2 regions of the Peribacillus sp. Bi134 genome follow, and region 2 is predicted to be linked to the other one. Evidence: a T-box and tRNA genes for the amino acid it is inferred to sense, from the RefSeq annotation. Region 2 holds a T-box; the other holds one or more tRNA genes.
What was found. A T-box is a leader RNA that pairs with one kind of tRNA and senses whether it is charged. The one in region 2 lies ahead of glyQ (glycine--tRNA ligase subunit alpha), so its partner is inferred to be a tRNA-Gly.
Positions count from the first base shown of each region.

Region 1 (7,131 bases), on a different contig from region 2:
CAAGATACCAAATCATATATTGCTCCATTTGAATTGAATAAGGTCATCACTGGCGGCGTTGTTGCTGAAGTTGTTGAGTCCAAATCGAATTCCTTCAAACAAGGGGATGTCGTTGTTGGGAATATCGACTGGGCAGAATACACAGTTGTCACCGAAAAGGAAATCCGCGTGATTGATCCCAAGGTGGCTCCGGTCACAACTCATTTAGGGATTCTTGGAATGACCGGTTTAACTGCTTACTTTGGTTTGCTTGATATTGGTAAACCTCAAGAAGGTGAAACGGTAGTCGTTTCAGGAGCGGCTGGAGCAGTTGGTTCAGTAGTCGGACAAATTGCTAAGATTAAAGGTGCGAAGGTTGTTGGCATCGCTGGTTCAGATGAAAAACTTGAGTATTTAACGAAAGAGCTGGGATTTGATGGAGCCGTAAATTATAAAAGTGATAGTTTTGCGACAGATTTAGCTAATGCTGTTCCCGATGGAGTCGATGTTTATTTCGATAATGTGGGCGGCGAGGTGTCCGATGCTGTTTTCACACTTTTGAATGCGAATGCCCGAATACCATTATGCGGAGCGATTTCCTCGTATAACGCAGAAGGAAAAGATCTAGGACCGCGTCTGCAATCGGCGATGATCAAAACGAGTGCACTAATGAAAGGTTTCACAGTTGGAAATTATGCCTCTAGATTCCAAGAGGGTGCTACGGATTTAGGTAAGTGGCTTCAAGAAGGAAAGCTGAAGTATGAAGAAACGATTATTGAAGGGTTCGAAAACACGCCTGATGCATTTTTAGGTTTGTTTAAAGGAACGAACCTCGGTAAACAGCTTGTAAAAGTTGCGGAGCCTGAATTCGCTCAACTATAAGTTTTCTGGAAATAAAGCTGAGGAAGGTCCATTGTTGGGATTTTTAAGCAGCTTATGACAAAAGCGGCCTTTTTTCGATTTAAATCGGGGAAAGGCCGTTTTCTTTCAAGTTATATGATCCTTCATTACCTTAAGTGGTATCTTTTGATCCATATGAAGGATATTAATTATGAGAAGTCACTTCATCAGACATAGCCTTCACTACAGAGTTGGAATCTTTAATGAAAGGATAAATTGAAAATGAGTGAAAATAAGCAAAGGTCCTCTTCGGAATCTCTGAAATTGGATACGATACATACTACATTTAAACAGGCTTTTGAAATAAAAAAGAATCCATTTCCTTGGATAAAAGCACTAAGTGCAGGTATAGCTGCTGCACTACCTGTTTTCATTGGCTTATTATTCGGAAATTTATCGTACGGTTTACTTGCAGGGATAGGAGGTTTCACTTATTTATACGTTTTTAACCAACCGTATCGCCAAAGAGCTAAAAAGATTTTCTTTGTGATGGTGGGTCTTGCTTTATCTGTTGTTTTAGGGACGCTTTTGGCTCCATACCAATTAGGAACAGCCATAATGATGGGTATCATCGGGGCCAGTGTTTTTTTTGTATTTGGTGCATTAAAGATAACCGGTCCTTCGGCGGTATTCTTCGTCTTGAGCTTTGCGCTTGCGACAGGTATGCCCGTTGACCAAAACCTTGCCCCATTGCGTGGTGGCCTCGTTTTAATGGGTGGGGCACTATCATGGATAATCTGTATGTTAGGCTGGTTTTTCAACCCTCATGGACCAGAATCGCTTGCGGTAGAAAAGGTGTACAGAGAATTGGGGGCATTCTTTGATTCCATGGGCACCGAGACTTTCAATAAAGCAAGACAAAGAACCGTATTGGCGATGAAACACGCTGAAGATACACTGTTAGCGGGGGTTTCAAACAGGAGAAGTCCAGATGAGTTGAAGCGATTATATCTATTGAATGAACATGCCAATGCCATATTCTTGGAGGCTCTGGAGATTACCTTGAACAAAAAGATCGTGATGCCGCCAGAATTAGGTCATTCCGTTCGTGCCTTGGCCGGTTCCATTGCATCTGGAACAAAGAATAAAAAAAAGATCCTTCAACCTGACCAAATGACTGATGAGGTGGAAGCGTTATTCATGATGATTTACAATGCAGATGCCATCATGAATGAACCTGTACAGAAAATCGATCAAGCAGCAACCATCTCCAAGCCTTCTTTAAAGACCATTTTTCTTGGGGCGTTCGATAAGAATTCCATTGTTTTCCTCTCTTCCGTTCGATATGGAACAATCCTTACCATTGCGGCGATCATCGCCTATTCCGCCGATTTTAACCGTTCGTACTGGATTCCCTTATCCTGTGCGGCCGTTATGTCGGGTCCGACCATCATCTCCACATTCCATCGGGCGGTCCAAAGGACTTTCGGGACGGTCATCGGACTCCTGATAGCAAGTTTAATTCTAGCAGCCGTTCATAACGAGTTCATCATCGTTCTGATCATTTTATCTTTGACATTCATTACAGAGCTTTTCATCGTTCGGAATTATGGATTGGCGGCGATGTTTTTTACCCCTTCAGCATTGATCATGGCGGAATATTCATCTCAAAGCTATGATTTCGGTTTTTTTGCGACTGTAAGGATAACCGATATTGTCGTTGGAAGCTTGATAGGGCTTATTGGGTCGCTGTTACTCGGAAGTCGTTCGGCATCCAGTCTTCTCAATCATTTAATAGCCAAAACGATTCGTAGCCAGGGGCAGCTATTATTGATGGCGTTCTCTGAAAAAGATAATGACCTTGCAATTGATGAAAGCAGTGAAAGGAACAAAATGCAAACAAATATGGTGAATCTATTAACCGTCTACAATGCATCCCTTGGTGAGATATTCAAAAACAAGGCTAGATTGGAATCTCTTTGGCCCGTTATATTTTCGATAGAACAGTTGGGATATTATCTAAATGCCAGCTTAAAATCCTCTGAACGGCCAATCCTTTCAGAGCGGGAGCTTGCTCAGTTGCTGTATGTTTTCGAAAACATGGCGATAGCGGCCGATAAAAGTCGATCACATACGAATAAAGAAGTGCCAGAAATAGAAGGATATTCAAAAATCCGTCAGGAAATTTTGGACCTACAAGATGCGCTTCAGTTTTCCGGAGAAGCAACTGGCTAATCAATCTATTGATCCGGGAGATCATATTTGAATCCCTTTCTTTAAATGAGTGATTCTTCGCCCCTATTAATAGGATGAAATTGGAAGGTTTATAGAAAAGTCTGTAAAAATGCCAGTTTTCATTATAAAATGTAATTACAAAGAGAAAGGTGATGAACCATGTCAAACGTTGCTAAATTTCGTGATTTTTTAACTAGTGAGAAAATCTATATGAATGAGTTGAATGAAGATGGCACCACCTTTTTTAGGGCTGAGCAAAAGTTAAAGGACGGCTGGAAGGTCCTTTTAGTATTTGCTTTCAATCAAGATGAAAATGTGGCGGACTTATTTTGCTTTAATGTCGCCGAGTTGAAGAATCCTGAAAAGAAACAGGATGTACATACACTGTTGAATGAATATAATGCTAATTTTAGGTATTCTAAGCTGTATGAGGAAAATGGGACCATTTCCATTCGGTATTCATACTCCATTGAGGGGGATATCGTACCGGATCTGGCGTTCAGGAAGTTAATCATGCTGCTTGAAACGGCACAGCAGGTTTATCCGCGGTTAATGGAAGTCATTTGGTCTTAGATGAAAAAGTTCTCTGATTCAGAGGACTTTTTAACATTTTTACTAGAGTGAATGAATATATTAACGTTACAATACGTTAATTATTAATTTTTTTTAAAAGAACTATTGCATTTTTTCACATTAAACTATATAATTAATTTTGTTGATTGGTAATTCGACAAACTTCTACAAGAATATGCGGGTGTAGTTTAGTGGTAAAACCTCAGCCTTCCAAGCTGATGATGAGGGTTCGATTCCCTTCACCCGCTCCAATACATACTCATAACGTAGGGTTTCGTTACCTGGAGAACGAAGCTTTGCGTTTAAATATTATTACAAGAATTCTACTGTTTACAGTGGGATTTTTTTTATTGTTCAAATTGCCTGCAGTAAGTATGTTATGCCCGAAAACCGATTTTTTATTTTTATATTATCCTCCATCCTGGAGAGTGGGGATTTCGATTCAGCACTAACTTAGTCAATGTGATTAACTACGTAAGTAGAATCAGTTTGACTAAGTGTGTGCTTTTTTTTGTCCAAACTTGCAAGTTATGTAGTTGAGGTCTGTTTAGACACTGTTAATGGGGAAGAGCAAGGTGTGCGGATATGTAATAACCATTGTTATGGTTGCAGTTTGGCACAAAAAGGGATTGGGAGTCCGAATAGTGAGGTGTAGGTTGAAACAAAAGTGCTCCGGCTGAAAACAGCAAAAACATTTTTTTCGGAAAAATTGTAGGCAATCTCGCTCTTTGTTTTTTTATTGTTTTATGAAACCCTCACTGGTTCGAAGAAATTTTTGACACTCCTGCCGAATAACTGGCTAGTCGAGACCCCACAGGCGCTTGCTTTGATGAGGCTTGGCAGTCAGTCGGCGGAAAGGGAGCGGATTTCTGGAATCAACTGGAATGTAATTTAAGAAAAGTCCGTAGGCTAGACTCATCCCAAACCAAATTTAAGCTAGGTGATCCTTTATGCTCTTAAAATCCAGGAATCATTTTATCGCTTTTTTCAGGGTATGGATCGATCGGTTGAATAAAAGGATACTAGAGGACTGGTTTTATTAATTGGAAAAATCATAAAAACCCCTTCCGATTGTGGAAAGGGTTTAATTTCGTTCAGATTTTAATTATCCTTCTACAATCGAGTAAGTCCCTTCACCACCATGGATTTCAAGGAACATGTCCATCAGGGATTTCGTCAGCTGATCTGCTTCCGTGATTGGAGTATTGGGTTGTAAATAAATGATTTGGATGGCTTTTTTCGTTTCTTCGGTGACTTTCGTGCGTTCTGAATCAACGTAAGGACTTCCGAATGCGCCCACATGATCGGCAGATGTAATCATATTCTCCATGGAATTCAAGCGGCCGTTCAAACCTTCATAACCATCTGACTCCTCGCCGATCTTAATCGAGATGTCCCCTGATAATTTTTCCGCATCATAAATGCCAATCGGAACTTCATATAACAGCGAGAAGAAGTTATTTAAATCGATGGCTGAATGAATGGGTGTCAAGTAATTCTGTTTTTTTACTCGACGGTAAAGGGCTTCCACGGAGGGGCGGTACCGTGACGGATTTGTTCCAGTAGCCTTGAAAATCTCCCGCCACACTTTAATGCCGGAAAAGTCGGTCAATTCCTTTTCTTCAAGATCGAAGAAAAGAGCTTCCTGAAATAATTGAAGTCTTCCTTTCACCATTTGCGGGGAGGGACCTACTTCGATGTTTTCATATGTAATGATCCCAACTTTGAATTGAGGGATTTTACTGCTAAGATTAGCTGATACGGTAATTTCCAACGGTTTCACCTCCAAAAATGATTGCAATTAGTTTATCATAGATAGCAATGGTTTGAAAAAGATTCAAGCTTTCAATGGGAATACTGAATGAACGTAGGTGATTAATATGGATATGAACACATTCAAGCAAGAAGTGATTATATATAGTAAGGAAATCGGCATCGATAAAATCGGCTTTACATCGGCCACGGCCTTTACCGAATTGAAAGGTCGGTTGATACGTCAACAGGAGCTGGATTATCAGTCAGGGTTTGAAGAAGCCGATATAGATAAAAGGGTAAGGCCTGAATTGATATTCGATAAACCGCAATCCATCATTTCGATTGCGCTTGCTTATCCTTCTAAATTGAAGGATGCTCCGCAAAGTACAAAAAGTGAGCGCCGGGGGATTTTTTGCCGGGCGTCTTGGGGAACGGATTATCATACCGTTCTTCGTAATAAATTGCAGTTACTTGAGGATTTCATTAGTGATAAGGTGCCAGGAGCAATGATGAAGTCCATGGTTGATACGGGCGAGTTATCTGATAGGGCGGTGGCTGAGCGTGCAGGTATTGGCTGGAGTGCAAAAAACAGTATGATCATCACACCGGAATTCGGGTCTTATGTATACTTGGGAGACATGATAACCAACCTGCCATTTGAACCGGATCAACCGATGGAAGATCAATGCGGGACATGCAATAAATGTGTCGATGTTTGCCCGACTGGAGCGCTCGTTCAGGGCGGGCAGCTAAATTCCAAGCGTTGCATTGCGTTCTTGACGCAGACAAAAGGTTTCCTTCCGGATGAGTTCAGGACGAAAATAGGCAATCGTTTGTATGGATGTGATACATGCCAGACCGTTTGTCCGAAAAATAAAGGAATGGATTTTCATTTTCATGAAGAGATGGAACCCGACCCGGAGCTGGCGAAACCGCTGTTAAAACCGCTGCTTTCGATTTCAAATCGGGACTTCAAAGAGACATACGGCCATGTATCTGGCTCTTGGCGCGGTAAAAAACCAATCCAACGAAATGCCATTTTAGCATTGGCCCATTTCAAAGATGAAACGGCATTGCCTCAATTGATACAGGTCATGAAGGATGATCCGCGGCCTGTCATCAGGGGGACGGCGGCCTGGGCAGTTGGGAAAATTGGCCGGGAGCAGGCTGTTTCCGCATTGGAAGATGCAAGAATGAAGGAAACGGATGAAGAGGTATTGGCGGAAATTGAGAAAGGACTGCAGTTTACCTTGGAAACTAAATGATATCTAAAATGCAGCCGCCCGGTAAATATTAACGGGGCGGCTTTTTTTGGCTTAGAATATTCCGTTACCTTCAAGGAAACCTTTTTAAAAGTATCATTATATATATAAAGTTGAAACTCCCACATTTTATGAAATTGTGTTTTTGTCCATGCCCTCATACATACACATTAGCATAGATGGTAAGAAGGAGGGTATGAACTTGAGGGAACAATTGCAACGCCTTTTACAAGAAAGAGTGGAGTTTTATACTTCCGATGATCTGGAACGGGGTGAAAGGAAGTTACATTTGAAGAAGGAAATGATGAGAAACCGTGCTGCGGAAATTGTTCGGGTGAATGCGGCAGGCAAGGTACATTCAAAGAGAAAGGAAGACAATGATACAGTTCTGACATATCACGTGCACCTGCAATATTTATTGAAACAGGAGGATTCATTTTATATAGAAGAAGAAATGGAGGAAAGGGAGGCCCGGTTTCGAAATGGT
Region 1 is NZ_CAKKLN010000009.1:104,151-111,281, forward strand. Features, by position in the region: gene LQ188_RS20795 (NADP-dependent oxidoreductase) at 1-861, shown strand, start outside; gene LQ188_RS20800 (FUSC family protein) at 1,102-3,054, shown strand; gene LQ188_RS20805 (YbjN domain-containing protein) at 3,214-3,627, shown strand; tRNA gene LQ188_RS20810 (tRNA-Gly) at 3,805-3,878, shown strand; gene LQ188_RS20815 (phenylalanine--tRNA ligase beta subunit-related protein) at 4,733-5,401, opposite strand; gene queG (tRNA epoxyqueuosine(34) reductase QueG) at 5,508-6,647, shown strand; gene LQ188_RS20825 (amidase domain-containing protein) at 6,847-7,131, shown strand, end outside.
Region 1: it encodes a tRNA-Gly, which carries the amino acid that the T-box ahead of glyQ (glycine--tRNA ligase subunit alpha) is inferred to sense. The anticodon was not compared.

Region 2 (7,131 bases):
GGCACGATTACCTTGGAGCTCGTTAATTCAGCGATTGAAAGGGTAGTGGACCTGGTAACGGATCAAATCCATCCGCTTGCCAAGCAGGCAAAAGATATTGCAGCCGGAGCTGTATTCATATATGCTATATTTTCTATAATAGTTGGATTGATTATATTTTTGCCCAAGTTTGGCCTGTAGGTTGCCGAAATGGTACTCAATTTGAAAGGAAGATGTGAATTGAATACAAAGGAATTGATTGAGGAAGCTAAAAAAGCAAGGGATAAAGCTTATGTGCCTTACTCCAAATTTAAGGTTGGGGCAGCCCTTTTAACCGCTGATGGAAAGGTCTATCATGGTTGTAATATAGAAAATGCAGCATACAGCATGTGTAATTGCGCCGAAAGGACAGCTTTATTCAGCGCTTATGCACATGACGATAAAAAATTCGTTAAACTTGCAGTCGTGGCAGATACCGACGGTCCCGTTGCTCCATGCGGGGCATGCAGGCAGGTTATTTCAGAACTGTGCGAAAAGGATATGCCGGTTGTTTTGACCAACTTAAATGGGGATATAAAAGAATTAACAGTACAGGAATTGCTTCCAGGAGCTTTTTCACCGGAGGATTTGAATGGATAAATTATTTAATGATACACAAGTAAAAGATTACAAATCAGGTTTCATTTCGATTATTGGACGACCTAATGTTGGGAAGAGTACATTTCTGAATCGGGTCATCGGCCAAAAGATCGCCATTATGAGCGATAAACCGCAAACTACAAGAAATAAGGTCCAAGGTGTACTTACACAAAACGATTCACAAATGATTTTCATCGATACACCCGGCATTCATAAACCAAAGCATAAGCTTGGTGATTTCATGATGAAAGTGGCCACGAATACATTGAAGGAAGTCGATTTGATTCTCTTCATGATCAATGCGACTGAAGGATACGGACGCGGTGACGAGTTTATCATTGAAAAACTTCAATCCGTAAAAACGCCTGTTTTCCTGGTTGTAAACAAAATCGATGCGATGCATCCGGATGATTTACTTCCGATCATTGAAAAATACCAACAGCTTTACCCTTTTGCGGCAGTCGTTCCGATTTCTGCGCTTGAAGGAAATAACGTTGATACACTGCTTGAGCAAATCAAGGAACATCTGCCTGAAGGTCCCCAGTTTTATCCTGCTGACCAAGTGACCGACCACCCGGAACGTTTTATCATTTCCGAATTGGTCCGCGAGAAGGTGCTGCACCTTACACGGGAAGAAATTCCGCATTCGGTGGCTGTTGTCATCGATTCGATTAAAAAAATGGATAACAGCGACACCATTAATGTCATGGCGACGATCGTTGTCGAACGTGATTCACAAAAAGGCATTGTCATCGGAAAGCAAGGGAAAATGCTTAAAGAAGTCGGTAGCCGTGCCAGGGTGGATATCGAAAACTTATTGGGCTCAAAGGTTTTCCTGGAACTGTGGGTGAAGGTGCAGAAAGATTGGCGTAATAAAGCAAGCCAGCTTCGTGATTATGGCTTCAATGAGAGCGAGTATTAATTAACAAAATTTACGCGTCATGAAAGTTTGGAAAACGGTCAAGCTAATCATATGGTCGGATATTCATATTGCTAGTTAAAAATGAAAGGTGGGCTTTATATGTTGGATTTTACCTGGGAATTATTCTCTGAAACAGGTAATGTGGACACCTATTTGCTGTTTAAGGAGATAGAAGTCGAAAGACAGGAAAGACACTTGGTATTGAATGATGAGCTAGCAGAAATTGATTTTCCTGTTTCATAGGTTAGCCTTGGCGAGCATGGGTGGTGTCTTGGTATGCTCCAAAAATGTGAGGGCATTGTCATAAGGCGAACTGCATATGGAGAAAATAACAAAATCATTACTATATATACCCGTGAGCTAGGAAAAATCGGCGTTATGGCTAGAGGGGCCAGTAAACCTAACAGCAGGCTTTCTGCCGTCACACAGCTTTTTTGCTCCGGGTATTTTCTTGTAACTACATCAACCGGACTCGGAAGTCTTCAGCAAGGCGAAATGGTCGATTCACTCCGTTTCATAAGGGAGGATCTTTTTGCCACTGCTTATGCTTCTTATATTGTTGAATTGCTTGATAAAAGTGTCGAGGATAAGAAACCGAATCCATATTTGTATGAGTTGCTTTCGCAAACCTTGCATTACATAAACGAAGAATATGACGCAGAGGTATTGAAATTCATTTTTGAAATGAAGATGCTGCCCGTCAATGGGATTAACCCAGTGCTGAATCAATGTGCTGTATGTGGTGAAACGGAAGGGGAATTCTCCTTCTCGCTTCGGGAAGCGGGCTTTATCTGTCACCGCTGCCTGGGGAAAGACCCTTATCATTATAAAATTTCAGCTGCAGCCGTCAAATTGCTGCGAATCTTTTATTATTTCGATTTATCAAGGCTCGGAAACATTTCCGTCAAGCCTGAAACGAAAAAAGAACTGCGAAAGATCATCGATGCTTATTATGAGGAATATTCAGGTCTGAACTTGAAATCAAAAAAGTTCCTGAATCAGATTGATACGATGAAAGATATGTTTTAGGATCTGACCTATTGACATTCCTTGTTAGTTTGTATAAAATTCTAAACATCAAAATAAGAAGATTGCGTTGATGGAAAAGAGTATCTGTCATTCTCCATAAAAAGCGAACCCGGGACGGTGGAAGCCGGGATATGGATTTACAGGGAAGGGCGTTTCCGGAGCATGTTGCTTTGAAAAGAGGCCGTTTTATAAACGGCAATTAGGGTGGAACCGCGGGTATACTCTCGTCCCTATGCATTTCGCATAGGGACGAGAGTTTTTTGTTTGCCCAAATGTGATGGGTTCCGACCTGATTTTAAAAAGAGCCGTTTTAAATAACCTGGAGGTGTACGATGAATATTCAAAATATGATTTTAACGTTACAAAAGCATTGGTCTGAACAAGGCTGCATATTGATGAATGCTTATGATGTCGAGAAAGGGGCAGGAACGATGAGCCCATACACGTTCCTGAGAGCCATTGGACCTGAGCCTTGGAGCGTTGCTTACGTGGAGCCATCACGCCGTCCTGCTGACGGTCGTTATGGTGAGAACCCTAACCGACTGTATCAGCACCATCAGTTCCAAGTGATCATGAAGCCGTCGCCTGACAATATCCAAGAGTTATATTTGGATTCTTTACGCGCTTTAGGGATAAATCCGCTTGAGCATGATATTCGCTTTGTGGAGGACAACTGGGAAAACCCATCACTAGGGTGTGCCGGTCTCGGTTGGGAAGTTTGGCTTGATGGAATGGAAATAACGCAATTTACATATTTCCAACAAGTGGGCGGTCTTGAGTGCAAGCCGGTTTCCGTGGAAATTACATACGGGATCGAACGTCTCGCTTCATACATTCAAGATAAGGAAAACGTATTTGACCTGGAATGGACAGATGGATTCACAGTTCGGGATATATTTGGACAGCCGGAATACGAACATTCGAAATATACGTTCGAAACCTCCGACCTTGATATGCTGTTTCAGCTTTTCACGATGTATGAAAAGGAAGCGCATCGCCAAATGGAAGAAGGTCTTGTACATCCCGCATATGATTATGTTTTGAAATGTTCACATACATTTAACCTTTTGGATGCCAAAGGTGCCATCTCGGTGACGGAAAGAACGGGTTATATTGCCCGGTGCCGTAACCTAGCGCGCAAGGTTGCCAAGACCTTCTATGAAGAGCGGGAAAAATTAGGCTTCCCGATTCTGAAAGTGAAAGGGGAGAATACAAATGAGCAAGCGTGATTTGTTATTGGAGATTGGATTGGAAGAGCTGCCTGCCCGTTTTGTGACAGCATCAATGAAACAGTTGTCAGATAAGGTGCAGCAATGGCTAAAGGAAAAAGCGATTGAATTCGGAACGGTTGAAGCTTTTTCCACACCAAGACGTTTGGCCGTACTGGTGAAAGACGTGGAAGAGTCCCAAAAGGATATCGAAGAAGAAGCAAAAGGTCCGGCTAAGAAAATCGCTTTGGACAGTGAAGGCAACTGGTCTAAAGCGGCATTGGGATTCGTCAGGGGTCAAGGAATGACTTCAGAGGACATTTATTTTAAAGAACTCAAGGGTGTGGAATATGTCCATGTGAATAAATTCATAAAAGGACAGCAGACCGTTCAGCTTTTATCTGAGCTTGCTGAAATCATCAGCGGCATGACGTTTCCGAAAAATATGCGTTGGGCCAATCAGGAGCTCCGCTTCGTCCGTCCGATTAAATGGCTGATTGCCTTATTCGGCAATGACATTGTGCCATTCAGCATTGCTGATGTGGAAACGGGCCGTGAAACAAAAGGACACCGTTTCTTGGGCGATAGCGCTAGCATCGAACTGCCGGAACTGTACGAAGATACGCTAAAAGAACAATTTGTTATGGCGAATCCAGATAAACGCCGGCAAGTTATATTGGATCAGATTAAAGAGCTTGAGCAGGAGAAAGGCTGGATCATCCCAGTCGATGAAGATCTGCTTGAAGAAGTCAATAATTTGGTAGAGTATCCAACGGTGTTATTTGGAAATTTTGAAGAAGAATTCCTTGAGCTTCCAGCTGAGGTGCTTATCACATCGATGAAGGAACATCAACGTTATTTCCCTGTTAAAGATCAGGACGGGAAACTGCTTGCTCACTTTGTAACCGTGCGTAACGGCGATGACCGCCATTTGGATAAGGTTTCTAAAGGTAATGAAAAAGTATTGCGTGCCCGCCTATCTGATGCAGCATTCTTCTATAAAGAGGATCAGAAAAAAGAGATTTCGGATGCTTTGAAAAAGCTTGACAGCATCGTTTATCATGAAGAGATCGGTACATTAGCCGAGAAAACTGCACGGGTAACTGCTCTGACGGGTGACCTTGCGGATGCTTTGAATTTAAAGGCGGAAAAAGAAATGGCGCTTCGGACAGCGGCAATTGCCAAGTTCGATTTGGTGAGTCAAATGGTTTATGAATTCCCTGAATTGCAAGGGTATATGGGTGAAAAATATGCGCTCTTAAAAGGTGAAGCCAAAGAAGTGGCCGCGGCTATCAATGAACATTATATGCCAAGACATGCGGATGACAATGTACCGCCTTCAGTCATTGGTGCGGTTGTGAGTTTAGCTGAAAAAATTGATACTTTGTCTTCATTCTTCGCTATTGGCGTCATTCCGACCGGTTCCCAGGATCCTTACGCATTAAGAAGGCAGGCGAGCGGTGTCGTCCAAATCCTAGCGGAGAAGAAATGGAATATTTCACTAGATGAGCTTATTGTTTTAGGCCTTAAAGGACTGGAATCAAAAGGCATCTTAAATCGTGATCTTGAAGAAGTTAAAGCGGATATGTTCACGTTCTTTAAAGCGCGTGTCAAACACCTGCTTCAAGAACAGCAAATCCGTTACGATTTGATTGATGCAGTTCTGTTCAATGAGATCGGTTATATCCACTCTATCGTGGAACGTGCACATGTCTTGGATGCTAAAAAGGACGAAGCAGGGTTTAAAGAAAGCCTGGAAGCATTAAGTCGGGTCATGAACATTGCCGTTAAATGTGACAATAAGGTGACAGTTGATCCTTCTGCCTTTGAAAATGATCAAGAAAATGCGTTATATGTAAAATATAAAAAAGTGGCAATCCGTTATATGGAATCTAGAGATGAGAATGAGCGGTTTGAACAGCTTGTTTCGCTTCAATCGGAAATAGAGTCGTATTTCGAGAATACAATGGTCATGGCAGATGATGAAGCAATCCGTAATAACCGTTTATCCTTAATGAAGGAAATCAGTGATTTGGTTGCAGGTTTTGCTGCCATGAATAAAATCATCCTTACATGATCGAAGGGATGTATGGAAATCGGAAACACTTTAAATAGGGTTTCCGATTTCTTAAAAAGATAATGGTCAATAAATAGGACAAAAATGCCCTTATTAAATAATTTAGTATATAATTATTAAATGAATAACTTTTGTTACTTTACTCTGCGAAAGCAGTGGGGTGGTGATTATAATCCAATTGAATAAGCGTCAGGAGCAAATTTTACAAATTGTAAAAGAAAACGGACCGATTACTGGAGAACATATTGCGGATAGATTGAACCTTACCAGGGCGACACTTCGTCCAGATCTAGCCATTTTAACGATGGCGGGTTTTCTTGATGCCAGGCCGCGAGTGGGGTATTTTTATACAGGCAGGTCAGGTACACAGCTTTTGACCGATAGCCTTAACCATCTTTATGTACGAGACTACCAATCGATACCCGTCGTTGTTGACGAGGGCATTTCCGTATATGATGCAATCGTCATGATGTTTTTGGAAGATGTCGGAACAATGTTCGTGGTCGATAAGCATGCATTGCTTGTTGGTGTCTTATCAAGGAAAGACTTGTTGCGTGCGAGTATTGGGAAACAAGAGCTTAACTCCATTCCAGTCAATATCATCATGACTAGGATGCCCAATATTACAATGTGTTCAAAAGAAGACCTTTTGATTGATGTGGCCAAGAAATTGATTGATAAACAAATCGACTCATTACCGGTCGTCAAAGACACAGAAAAAGGCTATGAAGTAATTGGAAGAATTACAAAAACCAATATTACGAAAGCATTCGTAGCTTTGGCTGATGAAGGCTATTAGGGGGCTTGCAAAAGGAATGACGGAGAATATGAACGGTTCTATTATATATGTTGTATCGGATTCGGTAGGGGAAACAGCGGAATTGGTTACAAAAGCCGCTGCAAGCCAGTTCTCGGGATCTGCATTTTCCATAAAGAGAATTCCGTATATTGAAGATGAACAAAACGTGGATGAAGTGATATCACTGGCTAAGTTGGATGGGGCAATCATTGCTTATACTCTTGTGAAGCCAGCTATTAGAGCGTATATGAAAGCACAGGTCGAGAAAGAAAACCTGTCTGCTTATGACATTTTAGGGCCGCTCATGGACATCCTTGAGGAAAGGGCGCCAAAAGGGCCGCTTAATGAACCTGGTCTTGTAAGAAAGCTGGATGATGACTATTTCAAGCGTGTGGAAGCCATTGAATTTGCTGTAAAATATGATGATGGACGTGACCCTCGGGGCATATTACGTGCTGATATCGTCCTTGTCGGTGTT
Region 2 is NZ_CAKKLN010000005.1:416,174-423,304, reverse strand. Features, by position in the region: gene LQ188_RS13360 (diacylglycerol kinase family protein) at 1-180, shown strand, start outside; gene LQ188_RS13355 (cytidine deaminase) at 220-618, shown strand; gene era (GTPase Era) at 611-1,540, shown strand; gene LQ188_RS13345 (YqzL family protein) at 1,640-1,783, shown strand; gene recO (DNA repair protein RecO) at 1,817-2,569, shown strand; T-box leader at 2,628-2,804, shown strand; gene glyQ (glycine--tRNA ligase subunit alpha) at 2,902-3,798, shown strand; gene glyS (glycine--tRNA ligase subunit beta) at 3,785-5,854, shown strand; gene LQ188_RS13325 (helix-turn-helix transcriptional regulator) at 6,015-6,653, shown strand; gene LQ188_RS13320 (pyruvate, water dikinase regulatory protein) at 6,682-7,131, shown strand, end outside.